One region of the Salinibacterium sp. dk2585 genome, then DNA from elsewhere that is predicted to be linked to it. Evidence: predicted binding sites of a transcription regulator. Region 1 holds the regulator's gene; the other holds the start of a gene.
What was found. Region 1 encodes HrcA, which represses chaperone genes, less so after heat shock. Its sites were predicted from a motif close to TTNGCACTCGNNNNNNNCGAGTGCNAA; they were not measured.
Positions count from the first base shown of each region.

Region 2: groES (co-chaperone GroES) is a predicted target of HrcA. The motif match lies at 4,371-4,397, and genes of this name have one in related genera.

Region 1 covers NZ_CP042856.1:1,552,315-1,559,469, forward strand. The annotation lists gene FVA74_RS07270 (PhoH family protein) at 1-173, opposite strand, end outside; gene FVA74_RS07275 (histidine triad nucleotide-binding protein) at 235-591, opposite strand; gene FVA74_RS07280 (16S rRNA (uracil(1498)-N(3))-methyltransferase) at 631-1,359, opposite strand; gene dnaJ (molecular chaperone DnaJ) at 1,365-2,465, opposite strand; gene hrcA (heat-inducible transcriptional repressor HrcA) at 2,559-3,581, opposite strand; gene FVA74_RS07295 (DUF4870 domain-containing protein) at 3,776-4,168, shown strand; gene FVA74_RS07300 (DUF4870 domain-containing protein) at 4,246-4,662, shown strand; gene hemW (radical SAM family heme chaperone HemW) at 4,680-5,912, opposite strand; gene FVA74_RS07310 (DUF1990 family protein) at 5,915-6,571, opposite strand; gene lepA (translation elongation factor 4) at 7,005-7,155, opposite strand, start outside.
Region 2 covers NZ_CP042856.1:623,290-630,444, forward strand. The annotation lists gene tsaB (tRNA (adenosine(37)-N6)-threonylcarbamoyltransferase complex dimerization subunit type 1 TsaB) at 1-366, shown strand, start outside; gene rimI (ribosomal protein S18-alanine N-acetyltransferase) at 363-857, shown strand; gene tsaD (tRNA (adenosine(37)-N6)-threonylcarbamoyltransferase complex transferase subunit TsaD) at 854-1,900, shown strand; gene FVA74_RS02970 (DUF4190 domain-containing protein) at 1,992-2,390, shown strand; gene FVA74_RS02975 (DUF4190 domain-containing protein) at 2,473-3,093, shown strand; gene FVA74_RS02980 (class I SAM-dependent methyltransferase) at 3,087-4,268, opposite strand; gene groES (co-chaperone GroES) at 4,482-4,778, shown strand; gene rarD (EamA family transporter RarD) at 4,855-5,796, shown strand; gene FVA74_RS02995 (ABC transporter substrate-binding protein) at 5,857-7,107, shown strand.

The sequences.
Region 1 (7,155 bases):
ACGTCGTCGCGAATGAGGGCTACCAGTTCGTCGACGAGCGATCGCGCAGCCCTCACGTCGTCATCGGGGCCTTCGAGGGTGACCTCGTTGCCCCTCACGTGCACCTCGACGAGTGGATGCTGCGCCTCGATCGTGCGCAGCAGGCGGTCGTTGGGGCCCAGCAGCCGCACCATGGCGACGCCGTCGACGTAGACGGTCTCCCGCTTCACGGGGGCTGGTGTTCCTATCGGGTCGTCAGTCACCAATGGTCTCTTCTGTCAGGCGGCCCCCGAGAACGTGGGCGTGCACGTGGAATACGGTCTGGCCTGCCGCCGTGCCGGTGTTGAACACGAGCCGGAACTCACCGCCGCAGTGCTCCTCTGCCAGCTTCTTCGCGGTCGCCACCATCTCCGCCAGGAGGCTGGGGTCGGCCTCCGCCAGCTCGACGACGTCGCGGTACTTCGGCGTCTTGGGAATCACGAGGAGGTGCACGGGCGCCTGCGGCGCGATGTCACGGATGGCGATGACCGCGTCGCTCTCGAACAGGATCTCTGCGGGGATCTCCCTGTTGATGATTCGCGTGAAGATCGAGACTTCGTCTTGGCCTGGCATGAGTCCAGCTTAAGCGCTTCCGCTCTCGCGGGTGAGGCGCTACCAGCGTTCCGTGAGTGCGCTGAGCACGGCAAGTGCCGCCGGGCCCGCAGTGCTCGTGCGCAAGACACTGCTGCCGAGCCTCACGGGCACACAGCCAGCGGCGGCGAGCATGTCGAGTTCCTCCGGCGCAATGCCGCCCTCGGGACCGACGACGAGCACGATGTCCCTTCCAGATGCCTCCACCGAGGTCAGCGGGGTCTGCGCCGTCGGCTCGAGCACGAGCACGAGTGCCGACTCGGCGAGTCGAGCGATCTCCTTCGTGGTCACGGGCTCATGCACCTGCGGCAGATACGGCCTCATCGACTGCTTCGTGGCCTCACGCACGATCGCGCGCCAGCGTTCCCGCCCCTTGTCCCGCTTGTTGGCGTCCCACTTCACGACCGACCTGCTGGCCGCCCAGGGCACGACCGCATCGACGCCGAGCTCTGTCGATGCCTGCACGGCCGACTCGTCGCGCCCGCCCTTCGCCAGCGCCTGCACGAGCGTGATCCGAGCGGAAGGCGGCGGATGCCTCACGACCTCGTCGGCCCGGATGCTCAGCCGTGTGGGCGCGGCCTCCTCGACGGTTCCCGTCGCGACGAGGCCCTCCCCGTTGCCGATCGACAGCACCTCGCCCACGCGCACCCGGCTCACCGAAACGGCGTGCTTCGCCTCGGCACCCTCGATCGTCACCAGCGACCCCGGCGCGGTGTCGCTGAGGCCGTCCGCGAGATAGAAGTGCGCCATGCGCGCTAGATGTTGAGGAAGCGGTCGCGAAGCTTCTGGAAGAGTCCCTGCTGGAAATGCGAGAGGTGCGGAGGCACCGCATTCTGCACTCGTGCCAGTTCCTGGATGAGGTCCTTCGCCTTGCCGTTGAGCTTCGTCGGCGTCAGCACCTGCACCCCGATCTTGAGGTCGCCGCGGCCTGAGCCGCGAAGGTGTGTGATACCACGGTCCTTGACCGTGATGACCTCGGCGCTTTGCGTGCCGGGCTTGATCTCCACCTCGACCGGGCCGTCGAGGGACTCGAAGACGGCGCGCGTGCCGAGCACGGCATCCGTCATCTGCACCTCGAGCGTTGCGAGCAGGTCGTCGCCGTTGCGACTGAAGACGTCGTGGTGCCGCACCTTGATCTCGAGGTAGAGGTCACCGCTCGGCCCGCCACCCTGGCCGACCTCACCCTGGCCGGGCATCTGCAGGCGGAGGCCCGTGTCAACCCCGGCCGGGATGTCGACGGGAATCTTGCGCCGCGCGCGCACGCGACCCTGGCCTGAGCAGGTCTGGCACGGGTGCGGGATGACCGTGCCGTAGCCGCGGCAGGTGCCACACGGGCTCGAGGTCATGACGTTGCCCAGCAGGCTGCGCACGGAGCGCTGGATGAGTCCCGATCCGCCACAGATGTCGCAGGTCTGGAGGTCGGTGCCGGGCGCACAGCAGGAGCCGCCACACGTCTTGCACACGACAGCCGTGTCGACCTCGACCTCACGGGACGTGCCGAAGATGACATCCGCGAGCTCGACCTCGACGCGCAGCAGGGCGTCCTGGCCACGCTCTGTGCGCGACCGGGGCGGACGAGTGCCGCCCCCGCCACCGAAGAAGGTCTCGAAGATGTCACCGAAGCCGCCCCCGAAACCGGCGCCGAAGCCAGCCTGGTCGCCCAGGTCATATTCCTGCTTGCGCTTGGGATCCGACAGCACGTCGTAGGCGTGGGTCACGTCCTTGAAGCGGTCGGCTGCATCGGCTCCCGGGTTCACGTCGGGGTGCAGTTCGCGCGCGAGGCGGCGGTACGCCTTCTTGATCTCTTCCGGCGTCGCGCTGCGGTCGACGCCGAGCACCTCGTAATGGTCAGCCAATGCAGTTCCTCAATATTGTTCTCTCACGGCTCCGTCCACCCTGCGGCGTGCGGATGTCGCGGGCTCCCGCCCTCGACCGTCGATCTGTTCTCGTCAGTTCTCGCTCAGCAGCTTGGAGAGGTAGCGCGCCACAGCACGCACCGCCGTCATGTTGCTCGAATAGTCCATGCGCGTCGGGCCGAGCACACCGAGCCGCGCGACCTCGCCGCTCGATCCCGCGTATCCAGAGCTGAGCACCGATGCCTCACCGAGCCCGAAGGACTCATTCTCGCGGCCGATCCGCACCGCGATGCCGCCCATCTCCTGTTCCATCTCGCTGAACAGGCGCAGCAGGGTCACCTGCTCCTCGATCGCCTCCAGCACAGGATAGATGCTGCCACTGAAATCCTCCTCGGTGCGGGCGAGGTTCGCCGCTCCAGCCATCACGAGCTTGTCGTGCCGGCTTGCGACAACCTGCTCACCGAGGCTGCTCGCGACGACCGCGACGAAAGGTCGCCGGTGCGGCTCGAAGGATTCGGCCAAGCCCTCCAGCTGCTCCGCGGCATCCTTCAACACGAGGCCCGCGAGTTCGCTGTTGATGCGGGTGCGGAGCTCCCCAAGGAACTCCTCGTCGATCCCCATTGGCACGTCGATGATGCGCTGCTCAACCCGGCCCGTGTCGGTGATAAGCACGGTCATGAGGCGCACCTGGTTGAGTGGCACGAGCTCGACATGACGGATGCGTGATCGCCCGAGCGTCGGGTACTGCACGAGGGCCACCTGGTGCGTCAGCTGCGAGAGCAGTCGCACGCTGCGCGCGAGCACGTCGTCGAGATCGGTCGACTCACCCAGGAAGGCCTCGATCGCGTGCCGCTGCGCTGCAGACAGGGGCCGGAGATCGGCGAGCTGATTGACGAAGAGGCGATACCCCTTGTCTGTCGGCACCCGTCCGGACGACGTGTGCGGCGCCGTGATGAGGTCTTCCTCCTCCAGCTGCGCCATGTCGCTGCGGATCGTGGCCGCGGACACTCCGAAGGAGTGACGCTCGACGATCGACTTGGAGCCGACCGGCTCCCGTGAGGCGACATAGTCCTGCACGATGACACGAAGCACCTCAAGGCCCCGATCGGAAACCATCCCCATCACCTCCACCGTCTTGGCACTCGCATCAAGTGACTGCCAATTCTACCGCGATGCACCGCCCGCGAAATCATTGCCCCCCGGAGTGGGTGGCGCTAGGTTATGCAGTGCCTGCGCTACCCTCAGCTTTTTCTCAGGCAGACAGAACACTCGATCCCCCACGTCGGGGATCGCCCAGAGAAAGGCATGACATGACCGACCAGACTCCTCCCGCAGCTCCGCTGAGCCAGGCCGAGGACCGCCAGTGGGCCTCGTTCGCTCATCTTGGCGGGATCCTCTCCTTCCTGCCCCCGCTCATCATTTGGCTCGTGTTCAAAGACCGCGGGTCGTTCACGGACCAGGAGGCGAAGGAGTCCCTCAACTTCCAGATCACAGTGGCCATCGCACAGATCGCCTGGTTCGTCGTCAACCTCGTGCTGACCGCCATCACGTTCGGGTTCTGGAGCATTTTTGGGCTCTTCCTGCAGCCACTCATCGCGTTCGCGATCTGGGCCGGAGCAGTCGTGTTCTGCATCATCGCCTTCACGAAGACGAAAGACGGCATTGCGTACCGCTACCCGCTGACGCTCCGGCTCGTCAAGTAGTCGTTGAGCCGAAGGAGAAGGCCGGGACTTCGTTCCCGGCCTTCTCCTTTGCCTCGGGCGCTTGGTTTAATAGGCGCATGACCAACGCAGCCCCGCCCCCTCCCGGGCAGTACCAGCCGAACCAGCCCATGAGTCCCGCCGATGAGAAGCTCTGGGCGACGCTCGTGCACGTGGGCGGGATCTTTTTCAGCTTCATCCCGGCGCTCGTCGGCTACCTCGTGCTCAAGGATCGCGGCCCCTTCGTGCGCGAACACACCCGTTCGGCGCTGAACTTCCAGATCTCGTACACGATCTACTCGATCGCTGCCGCCATCATTCTTTTCATCGTGGCCATCCCGCTGGCGGTGTTCACCTTCGGCATCGGATTCGCGATCGTCTACCTGGCCATGATCATCCCGATCGCGATGGTCGTCTTCATGATCATCGCGGCGGTCAAGGCCAACCAGGGCTTCTACTACCGCTATCCACTCACGATCGAGTTCATCAAGCAGTAGGAGATTCGCGGCCGCCGTCACTCAAGCAGTCGCCGCACGACAGCATCCGCAAGGAGCCGCCCTCGCAGGGTCAGCACGACTGATCCGCGCAGGGCGGCTTTGGCGTCCAGCAGCTCATCCGCGATGAGCCCGGCTACCGCAAGCCTGCCCGCCTCGGAGAGTTCCGTCGTGCGGAGGCCATCGCGGACGCGAGCGCCGAGAAGCACGCGCTCAACAGCCTTCGTCTGGTCGTCGAGTACCTCGCGTCCGGCCGCTGGCGAGTTCCCACCAAGCACGCGCTCTGCATAGGCGGCTGGATGCTTCACATTCCACCAGCGCACGCCCCCGACATGGCTGTGGGCGCCGGGCCCGACGCCCCACCAGTCCTGTCCGCGCCAGTACGCGAGGTTATGGCGGCTGCGATGATCACCGCCGTCCGTCGGCCTGGCCCAGTTACTGACCTCGTACCAGTCGTAGCCGGCATCGGCGAGCAGGGCATCCGCAAGCTCGTACATGTCGGCCTCGAGGTCATCGTCGGGCTCCGCCACCTCGCCGCGACGGATCTGCCGCGCGAGCTTGGTGCCGTCCTCGACGATGAGCGCATAGGCGGAGAGGTGGTCAGGTTCCTGCGCGATCGCGTGCTCCAGCGAGCGGCGCCAGTCCTCGAGAGACTCCCCCGGCGTGCCGTAGATGAGGTCGAGGCTCACGTCGAGGCCGGCGTCGCGCGCCCACTGCACGACGAGCGGGATGCGCGCGGGGTCATGCGTGCGCTCCAGGGTGGCGAGCACGTGGGGAACGGCCGACTGCATGCCGAACGACACACGGGTGAATCCTGCCCGTGCGAGCTCCTGGAGATAGGCGGCATCCACTGAATCTGGATTGGCCTCCGTCGTGACCTCGGCTCCAGCGGCCAGCGCCCACTCAGCGCGGACGGCGTCAAGCATGTGCACGAGATCGGATGCGGGCAGCAGAGTTGGCGTGCCGCCTCCGAAGAAGACGGCCGACACGGGCCGCGGCGCAAGCCCAGCCTCCCGCAGAACCCGCGCAGCGAAGGAGACCTCGAGCGCCGCCTGCCCGGCATAGTCGCGACGATGCACGCCGCGCAGCTCTTCGGCTGTGTAGGTGTTGAAGTCGCAGTAACCGCAGCGCACGCGACAGAACGGCACGTGCAGGTAGACGCCGAAATCGCGCGCGGCAGCGCCGCCAGCGACCGTCACCGGCAAGAGGCCGTCGAGGGGAGCCGGGTCGGCGAGGGGAAGGGCGGAGGGCATCGTCAGTCGACGGGACCAGAGAGCGCCGAGAAGTACCGGCGGCGAAGCGCGCGCTGCGCGAGCAAAAGGAGGGGGCTAACGGCTGTCCACTTGCCGGGTGCCGGACGGGAAAGCGACCTCAGCATCATCCAGACCGAGCCGTCATCCTCAAGGTCGACCACGAAGAGCTCCTCGCCGCTGAGGGGGTGGCCCGGCAGCGTGCCGTAGGCGAAGCCCTTGCGATTCGGCTCGTCGATCACGTAGATGACGCGCACGGGTTCGCGCAGTGTGAAAGGGCCGACCGAGAACACGAGCCAGACCGAGTCACCGGGGGTCACGAATGGCAAACCGTCGGGCCCGTAGGTCACCTCTTTGCGCTCACCCGTGCCGGCCGCGGCGACGGGCGCTCCCGAGTCGTTGAAGGTCACGGGCGTATAGCTGCCCTCACGAACCTCGCGGGGCGTCTCCGTGAGCTCAACGTCGAAGCCACTGCGAACCTTGATGCCCCACGACATGGTCGCCCGCCATGCGAACTCCCACCGCGCCGGTCCCGTGCCGATGCGCACGCGCTTCTCGAACGCGCGGTACCCCTTCGGCGGAAACGCGATCGACTCCTGCGACTGCGTCGCGCCTACGGCCGCGTAGTTGACGGGGAGGCTCCAGAGCGCCTTCTTGGACACCTAGCTCGCTCCGAGGCAAAGGGATGCGGCAAGCGTTTGCGCCTCACAGCGCAGGAAGGAACGGCACGACAGAGGCATCCGGCAAGGATACCGCGCGCGTCTGAGTGCCTTCCGCGCTACCAGACGCCGCGCGCCCGAGCGTCAGCGCAGACACGTGAACCCTCGAGCAGGCCGCATGCGCCGCTCAGATTGTCATCGGCGAGCTCGTCGTCATTCGCGATGCCGACAACTGATGGCTGCTGCAACACTCCAGCCAACCAGTCCGGAGCGTCTTCGCACGCCCGTAGGGTCTCCTCTACTGCCCTGTTGAAGGCCTTGTCGGCGAGCCGGTTCACCTCGCGCAAACGCTCGAGCTCTTCGTCCTTCCGAGCTTCGTCGTTGTGCTTGGCATCGAGCGCATGATGTGACCCTAGGACGGGGTGCTACCGGAGATCTACGACTTCTTGTCCTTCTTCTCCACGTCGCCCGACAGCGCGGCGATGAACGCCTCCTGCGGCACCTCGACGCGGCCCACCATCTTCATGCGCTTCTTACCCTCCTTCTGCTTCTCAAGGAGTTTGCGCTTTCGAGTGATGTCACCGCCG
Region 2 (7,155 bases), 930 kb from region 1:
AGGCCAGTCGTGCGGGTCGTCAGCCACGATGCGATCGCCTTCCAGCACTATGCGGCGGGGGGTTCCGGGGCCCTCTTGGTGGTGACGGATGCCCGCCGCCGCGAGGTCTACTGGTCCGCCTACTCGGGGGCCGACGCCGAGGGGCTCCCTGTCCGCTCGGGCGGACCGGCGCTTGCGGCGCCCGCGGAGCTTCCCGCCGAGGCGTCGACAACTCGCATCGATGCCGCAGAGGTCTCGGCCGGTGCCGCTGGGATGCTCGCCGAGCTGCTGTACTTCCACGGACGCGACTTCGCGGGCGCAGAGCCGCTCTACCTGAGGTCGCCCGACGTGACCCTTTCCGCTGGCCCGAAGCGCGTGACGGGATGACCTGGTTCCTCCGCCGCGCGGGCATCGGCGACCTTGCCGACATCATGCGCATCGAGACAGCGACCTTCGCGAACGACGCCTGGTCGGAGAAGGCCATGGCGGGTGAGCTCGAGAGCGAGCACACCTACTACCTCGTCGCGGAGCGCAACGACACGGGCGAGGTGCAGGGATACGCCGGCCTGCTCGCCCCCTTGGGGTCGCGACAGGGCGACATCCAGACGATCGCGGTCGACGAGGCCGCCCGCCGCGGAGGACTCGGACGCGCCCTCATGCTGCAGCTCATGGATGAGGCGAGGCAGCGGGGAGCGCGTGAGATGTTCCTCGAGGTGCGGGCCGACAACCCGGGGGCCCAGCGGCTCTACGAGGCCCTCGGCTATGAGGTGATCGGGGTGCGTCCCCGCTACTACCAGCCTGATGGGGTCGACGCCATTGTCATGAGGGCGACCCTGGAGCATCCGATCGCCGGCGTTGCCGAGGAGGGAGCATCATGACCCGCGAACCACTCGTGCTGGGCATCGAAACCAGCTGCGATGAGACGGGCGTCGGCATCGTGCGCGGCACCGAGCTTCTCGCCAACGTCATCGCCTCCTCGATGGACGAGCATGCCCGCTACGGCGGCGTCGTGCCCGAGATCGCCGCACGCGCCCACCTCGAGGCCATGAACCCGACGCTCGAAGAGGCGCTGAAGCGGGCGGATGTCTCGCTCGCCGAGCTTGACGCGATCGCCGTCACGAGCGGCCCTGGCCTGTCGGGCGCCCTCATGGTGGGGGTCGGCGCTGCCAAGGCGCTCGCCGTGGCGACGGGCAAGCCCCTCTATGCTGTCAACCACCTCGTGGGGCACGTGGGCGCCGACGTGCTGACGGGTGAGGACGTCGAGTACCCGACGGTCGCGCTGCTCGTCTCCGGCGGCCACACCTCGCTGCTGCTCGTGCGCGACCTCGTGAGCGATGTCGAGTTGCTCGGCGAGACGATTGACGACGCGGCGGGGGAGGCCTTCGACAAGGTCGCACGCCTGCTCGGCTTGCCCTACCCGGGCGGTCCCGAGATCGACAGGGCCGCGGCATCCGGTGATCCCAAGGCCATCCGTTTCCCGCGCGGGCTGAGCCTGCCCAAGGACATGGCGAAGCACCGCTACGACTTCTCGTTCTCGGGCCTCAAGACGGCCGTCGCACGGTGGGTCGAGCAGAAGCGCGATGCTGGCGAGGAGGTTCCCGTGGCGGATGTCGCGGCGAGCTTCCGCGAGGCCGTTGCCGACGTGCTCATCACGAAGGCCGTCGCCGCCTGCCGCGACCTCAACGTGCCGCGCCTCCTGCTGGGAGGCGGCGTCGTCGCGAACGCTCGCGTGCGTGCCCTCGCGGAGGAGCGGTGCGCGGATGCCGGGATCGCGCTCCGCATCCCACCCTTCTCCCTCTGCACCGACAACGGGGCCATGATCGCGGCCCTCGGGGCGCAACTCGTCGCGGCGGGCCGGCAACCGTCAGGGCTCGGCTTCGGCGCCGACTCCACCCTCCCCGTGACGAGCATCCAGGCGTAACGTCGGAGAAAAGCGGGTGTTGTTCGTTGACACCCGTTCAGCGTGCTGTCACCATAGGCACCGCATCAATCCGATCATCAAGGAGACTCCCGTGTCTGAATCCATGCCGGCTGCCGCCCCGGAGCCCACCCCTTACTCCGCTGCTCCCGCCGGCGGCGCGCCCAAGAAGGCACCCGTGCTGAGCATCATCGCGCTCATCGCCGGAATCCTGGGCCTCCTCGGCTCCTGGATCGGCATCTTCTCGATTCTCGGCCTCATCGGCGTCATCCTCCCGATCGCCGCGATCATCCTCGGCTTCCTCGGCAAGTCGAAGGAGCCGCAGGCGTCGAAGGGCCTCTGGCTGACGGGCATCATCACGGGCTTCATCGGCCTCGCGATCACGGTGCTCCTCGTCATCGGCAGCACGGTGCTCTTCGCCTCCCTCGGCGAGCAGTACAACGACATGACCCCCTACGAGCTCGAGCAGCAGCTCGAGGAGCTCAACAACTAGTTTGTCCGTCACCGAAGGGCCCGCGTTGAACGACTCGGGCCCTTCGCTGTTGCCGGAGGCGGGCATCCGACAGAATGGCTGCATGAGCACTCACAACCCCGACGAGGTTCCGCCGGTCCCCACGCCCCCTGCCGAGTCGGCTGCCGAGCAGGTGCCCGCGCCCGAGCCGACGCCAGAAGTCGCGGCCTCCGAAGCGCCCGCCTCCGAAGCGCCCTCGGCGGATGCGGCGCCGGCCGCGTCGCCCTATGGGCCTGCGGCCACGGCGAGCGATGCGACGGCGGCAGCGCAGCCAGAGCAGCCTTACGGCGTGCCGCAGCAGCCATCCGCCGCAGCGGGCCAGCAGCAGCCCTACGGCGCACCTCAGCAGCAGCCATACGGGGGCACCCAACAGCCCTACGGCGGCTCGCCCTACCAGTCGGCGCCCGCCGGTCCCCCCAAGGGACTCAGCCTCACCTCGATGATCACGGGCATCGCGGGCGTCTTCCTCAGTCTCTTCGGCGGCCTCGGGTTCCTTCCCGCCCTCGCGGGTGTCGTCTTCGGCCACATCGCGCAGCGCCGCGAGCCGCACGCCAAGCCGTTCTGGCTCACGGGCATCATTACGGGCTACTCGGGTATCGCGATCAGCCTCCTGTGGGGCCTGATCTGGATCGTCCCGCTCATCTTCTTCCTCGTGGCGGGAGCCTCGAGCGGCTACTACTACTGAGCCGCGCGCTCCGCGAGTAGTGCAACACGCCGACCCGCCACCCTCGTCAACACGACGGTGGCGGTGCCGTCTCCGCGTGGCGCGAGGCGGCGCCGGAAGGCGGCAGGGTCGATGTCGACGCCGCGCTTCTTGATCTCCACGCGGCCGATCCCGCGCACCTGCAGTTCCCTCTTGAGGCGGCGCTCGTCGAGCGGGAGCTGCTCGATGATGCGGAATCGTGACGCGAAGGGCGTATCGAGGGCACGGTCACTCGTGATGTAGGCGATGTCCTGGCTGACCATGCGTCCGCCGAGTTGGCGCGCGAGGTCTCCGATCAGCCGTGCCCGGATCACCGCGCCGTCGGGTTCGTAGAGGTACTCGCCGAGCTCGCCCGTCTCCGCGTCCTCGCTGTCGGCCGCCGAGGTGAGTTCAGCGGCGCCCCCTTCCGTGATGACGAGGGCCGAGCGACGGATGCCCGGCCTCGCTACAGGGCCAAGCCACACTCCCAGCTCCACGACGTCGTGGTCGACCGAGACCCACTGGGCCTCGGCGTCTTCGGGAATCACGTCGCGGTCGACGCCCGGTCCGAGCTTGACGCCCACGGGCATCCGCTCGGCCAGGCCGAAGGCGAAGTCGAGGGTCGGGGACCAGTCTGCGGGGTCATGGAGACGGCCGCGCTCGTTGCGTCGGGCGGGGTCGAGCCACGCGGCATCCGTCTCGGCCAGGTCGACGTCCTCAGCTGAGGCGTGCTCGACCGTGACGGAGGCCCAGGGGGAAAGGTTGTAGGCGGCAATGGCGGCGGTCACCTCATCGCGCTCGACCGCGAGCACGCCGAGGTCGAGCGCGGCCATTGCGAGCGAGTCGGCACCGATGCCGCAGCCGAGGTCGGCGACGCGCGTGACTCCGGCCGTGCGGAAGCGCTCCGCGTGCCGTGCCGCGACGCTCAGGCGGGTGGCCTGCTCGAGCCCCGCCTCGGTGAAGAGCATCCGCTCGGCGAAGGGGCCGAACTTGGCCAGCGCGCGATGCCGCAGTCTCGCCTGCGTGAGCACCGCAGCGACGAGGGCGGGCGGGTGCCCGGCCGCACGGAGCTCGCTCACCATGCGCACGACATCGCCCTTGCTGTCATAGGGCGGCAGGGAGTCGAGAAGCCGCAGCCCCTCGGGCGTCAGCAGGTGGGTGAGCTCGGCGGAATCCATCCGGCCCATTATCCCTTTCATGAATCCGGACCGTACCCGCACGGTCGGGGCCTTCGACGCTGATCGTCCGTGTATGGTCCGGATAGTGAGAGCGAGTTCGGATTGGCACTCGGATTGCGAGAGTGCCAATCACCCCGCTACAGTTGTTCTGGCACTCTCCCCGCGAGGGTGCTAACCCCAAGTTTCTTCACGCACTTCAGAAAGAGGTCAACCGTGTCGGTGTCCATCAAGCCGCTCGAAGATCGCATTGTCATCAAGCAGGTCGAGGCCGAGCAGACGACTGCATCCGGTCTTGTCATCCCTGACACTGCCAAGGAGAAGCCCCAGGAGGGCGAGGTCGTGGCGGTGGGCCCCGGCCGCATCGACGACAACGGCAACCGCATCCCGCTCGACGTTGCTGTTGGCGACAAGGTGATCTACTCCAAGTACGGCGGCACCGAGGTCAAGTACGGCGGCGACGACCTGCTCGTGCTCTCGGCCCGCGACGTGCTCGCGGTGGTCGTGCGCTAGTCGCATCCATTTCTCGAAGGCCCGTCCTGCTTCGGCAGGGCGGGCTTTTCGTTTCTCGCGGTTGTAGCATTCTCGAATGAGCCGCCCAGCACCCGTACTCGAAGACGTGCGGATGCAACGGCGCGCCGGTCTCCTCTACGCGGTCGGTGCCTACGCTCTCTGGGGCTTCCTCCCCGGCTACTTCCTGCTCCTCGCCCCGTCCGGCCCCTTCGAGGTCGTCGCGGGACGCGTCATCCTGTCGCTCGCCTTCTGTGCCCTCCTGCTCACGATCACGCGCGGCTGGCGCTCGGTCGCCGACGTCGTCAGGTCGCCCAGGCTCGCGCTCATCATGGGGGTCGCCGCCGCCCTGATCTCGGTCAACTGGCTCGTGTTCGTCTTCGCGGCGCTCAACGGCCAGGTGCTTGCGTCATCCCTCGGCTACTTCATCAACCCGCTCTTCACGGTGCTGCTGGGTGTCGTGCTGCTTCGCGAATCGCTGCGGCCGCTCCAGTGGGTCGCGATGGGCTTCGGGGCGATCGCGATCGTCGTGCTGGCGGTCGGCCTCGGAGAGATCCCGTGGATCTCCCTCGCCCTCGCCGGCAGCTTCGGCCTCTACGGCCTCATCAAGAAGCAGGCGGGCCCGCGGGTCGGTGCGGTGTCGGGACTCACGGTCGAGACGATGTGGCTGACGGTCCCCGCGATCGTCGTGCTCCTTGCGCTGGCAGCGGGCCCGGGCATCGCGGCCGGCGCGAATGGGCCCGCGCACCTCGTGCTCTTCCTGATGTCCGGCGTGGCGACGGCCGTGCCCCTGCTGCTGTTCGCCGCAGGCGCCCGCCGCCTGCCGCTCGTCACGATCGGCCTCGTGCAGTATCTCGCGCCCATCCTGCAGTTCATCCTCGGCGCGTTCGTGCTGCATGAGGCCATGCCGCCCGAGCGCTGGGTGGGCTTCGGGCTCGTCTGGGTCGCCCTTGTCGTGCTCACGATCGACATGCTGGTCGAGGGGCGGATGTCGCGCCGCGCCTTGCCGCAACCGCTCTGATCTCTCGGTAGGGTTCCTGAGGCGTCGCCCGTTGGCGCCTCCACGAATGAGAGGAACGCCATGGTGCGCCGTGCCCCCGTCACTGCCGTCGCGATCGCTGCAGCCCTTGTGCTGTCAGGGTGCACAGCGGAGGTGGCGGTCACTCCCGCCCCGTCGCCGCGCCCCAGCGCTCCCGCCGCATCCGGAGACGGCGTGCTGCGCATCGGCACGCTGTTGCCGACCTCGGGGGAGACGGCCTTCCTCTCGCCAGCGCAGGTCGCGGGCGTCGAGCTTGCGGTGCGCGAGATCAACGAGGCGGGCGGTGTGCTCGGCGCCCCCGTCGAGGTGTTCCATCGCAATTCAGGCGACGCCACGACAGAGACGCTCGAGGCCTCCTACGCCCAGCTCGTCGAGCACGGCGTCGACGTGATCGTCGGCCCCTCCTCATCCGTGCTCGCTGAGCGACTCCTCCCGCTCACCGCCGCCGACGGTATCGCTGTCATCTCGCCGTCAGCGACGGCATCCGCCCTGTCCGACCTCGACGACTCCGGCCTCCTTCTCCGCACCTCGCCGCCCGTGAGCCTGCAGGGCCGCGCCCTCGCCCAGCTGCTCACCGACGACGGCGCCGAGACGGTCGCCACGGTGACCTTCGACGACACCGAGTCGGCGGCCGTGACCTCCGTGCTCTCCGAGGCGATGGGGGATGGCTCCGTCACTTTCGCCGAGACCTTTGCAGGCGATACGGATGCCGCTGCCTTCGCCGCCCGGGTCGCCGAGTCGGGCGTGGACGCCGTCGTGCTGTCGAGTCCCTTCACGCCTGGGGTGCCGACCGCCGCACTGCTCGACGGCCTTGTGACAGCCGGAATCCCCGCCACCTCCCTCTGGGTGACCGCTGCCGGCCTCGCTGACTATTCGCAGGCACTCCCGGCTGGCGCGATCGAGGGCGTTCGCGGGGTGCTCGACGGGCGGGAGCCCTCTGAGGAGTTTGCGGCCCGGGCCAAGTCGATGGACCCTGGGCTCAGCGATGTGCGCTACGCGGCCGAAGCCTATGACGCGACCGTGCTCGCGGCGCTCGCCGCGATCGTGGCTGAGGACGACGGCGGCCCATCGCTCGCCTACTCGGCCATCGATGTCTCCGGAGCGGGCATCAAGTGCATGAGCTTCGGCGAGTGCCTCGACGTGCTCGAGAGCCGCCCCGACATCGACTACGACGGTGTCTCCGGCCCACTTGCGCTCAACGATTCGGGTGACCCGACGGTCGCTGTGTTCCGCGTGTTCACCTACGGCGCCGACAACCGAGCGGTGCCCGGGGGAGACGTACTCGTCGAGTAGACAGGGCTGTCGCGCATGTTACCGCCCCGTAACACGGAGGTATTGTGC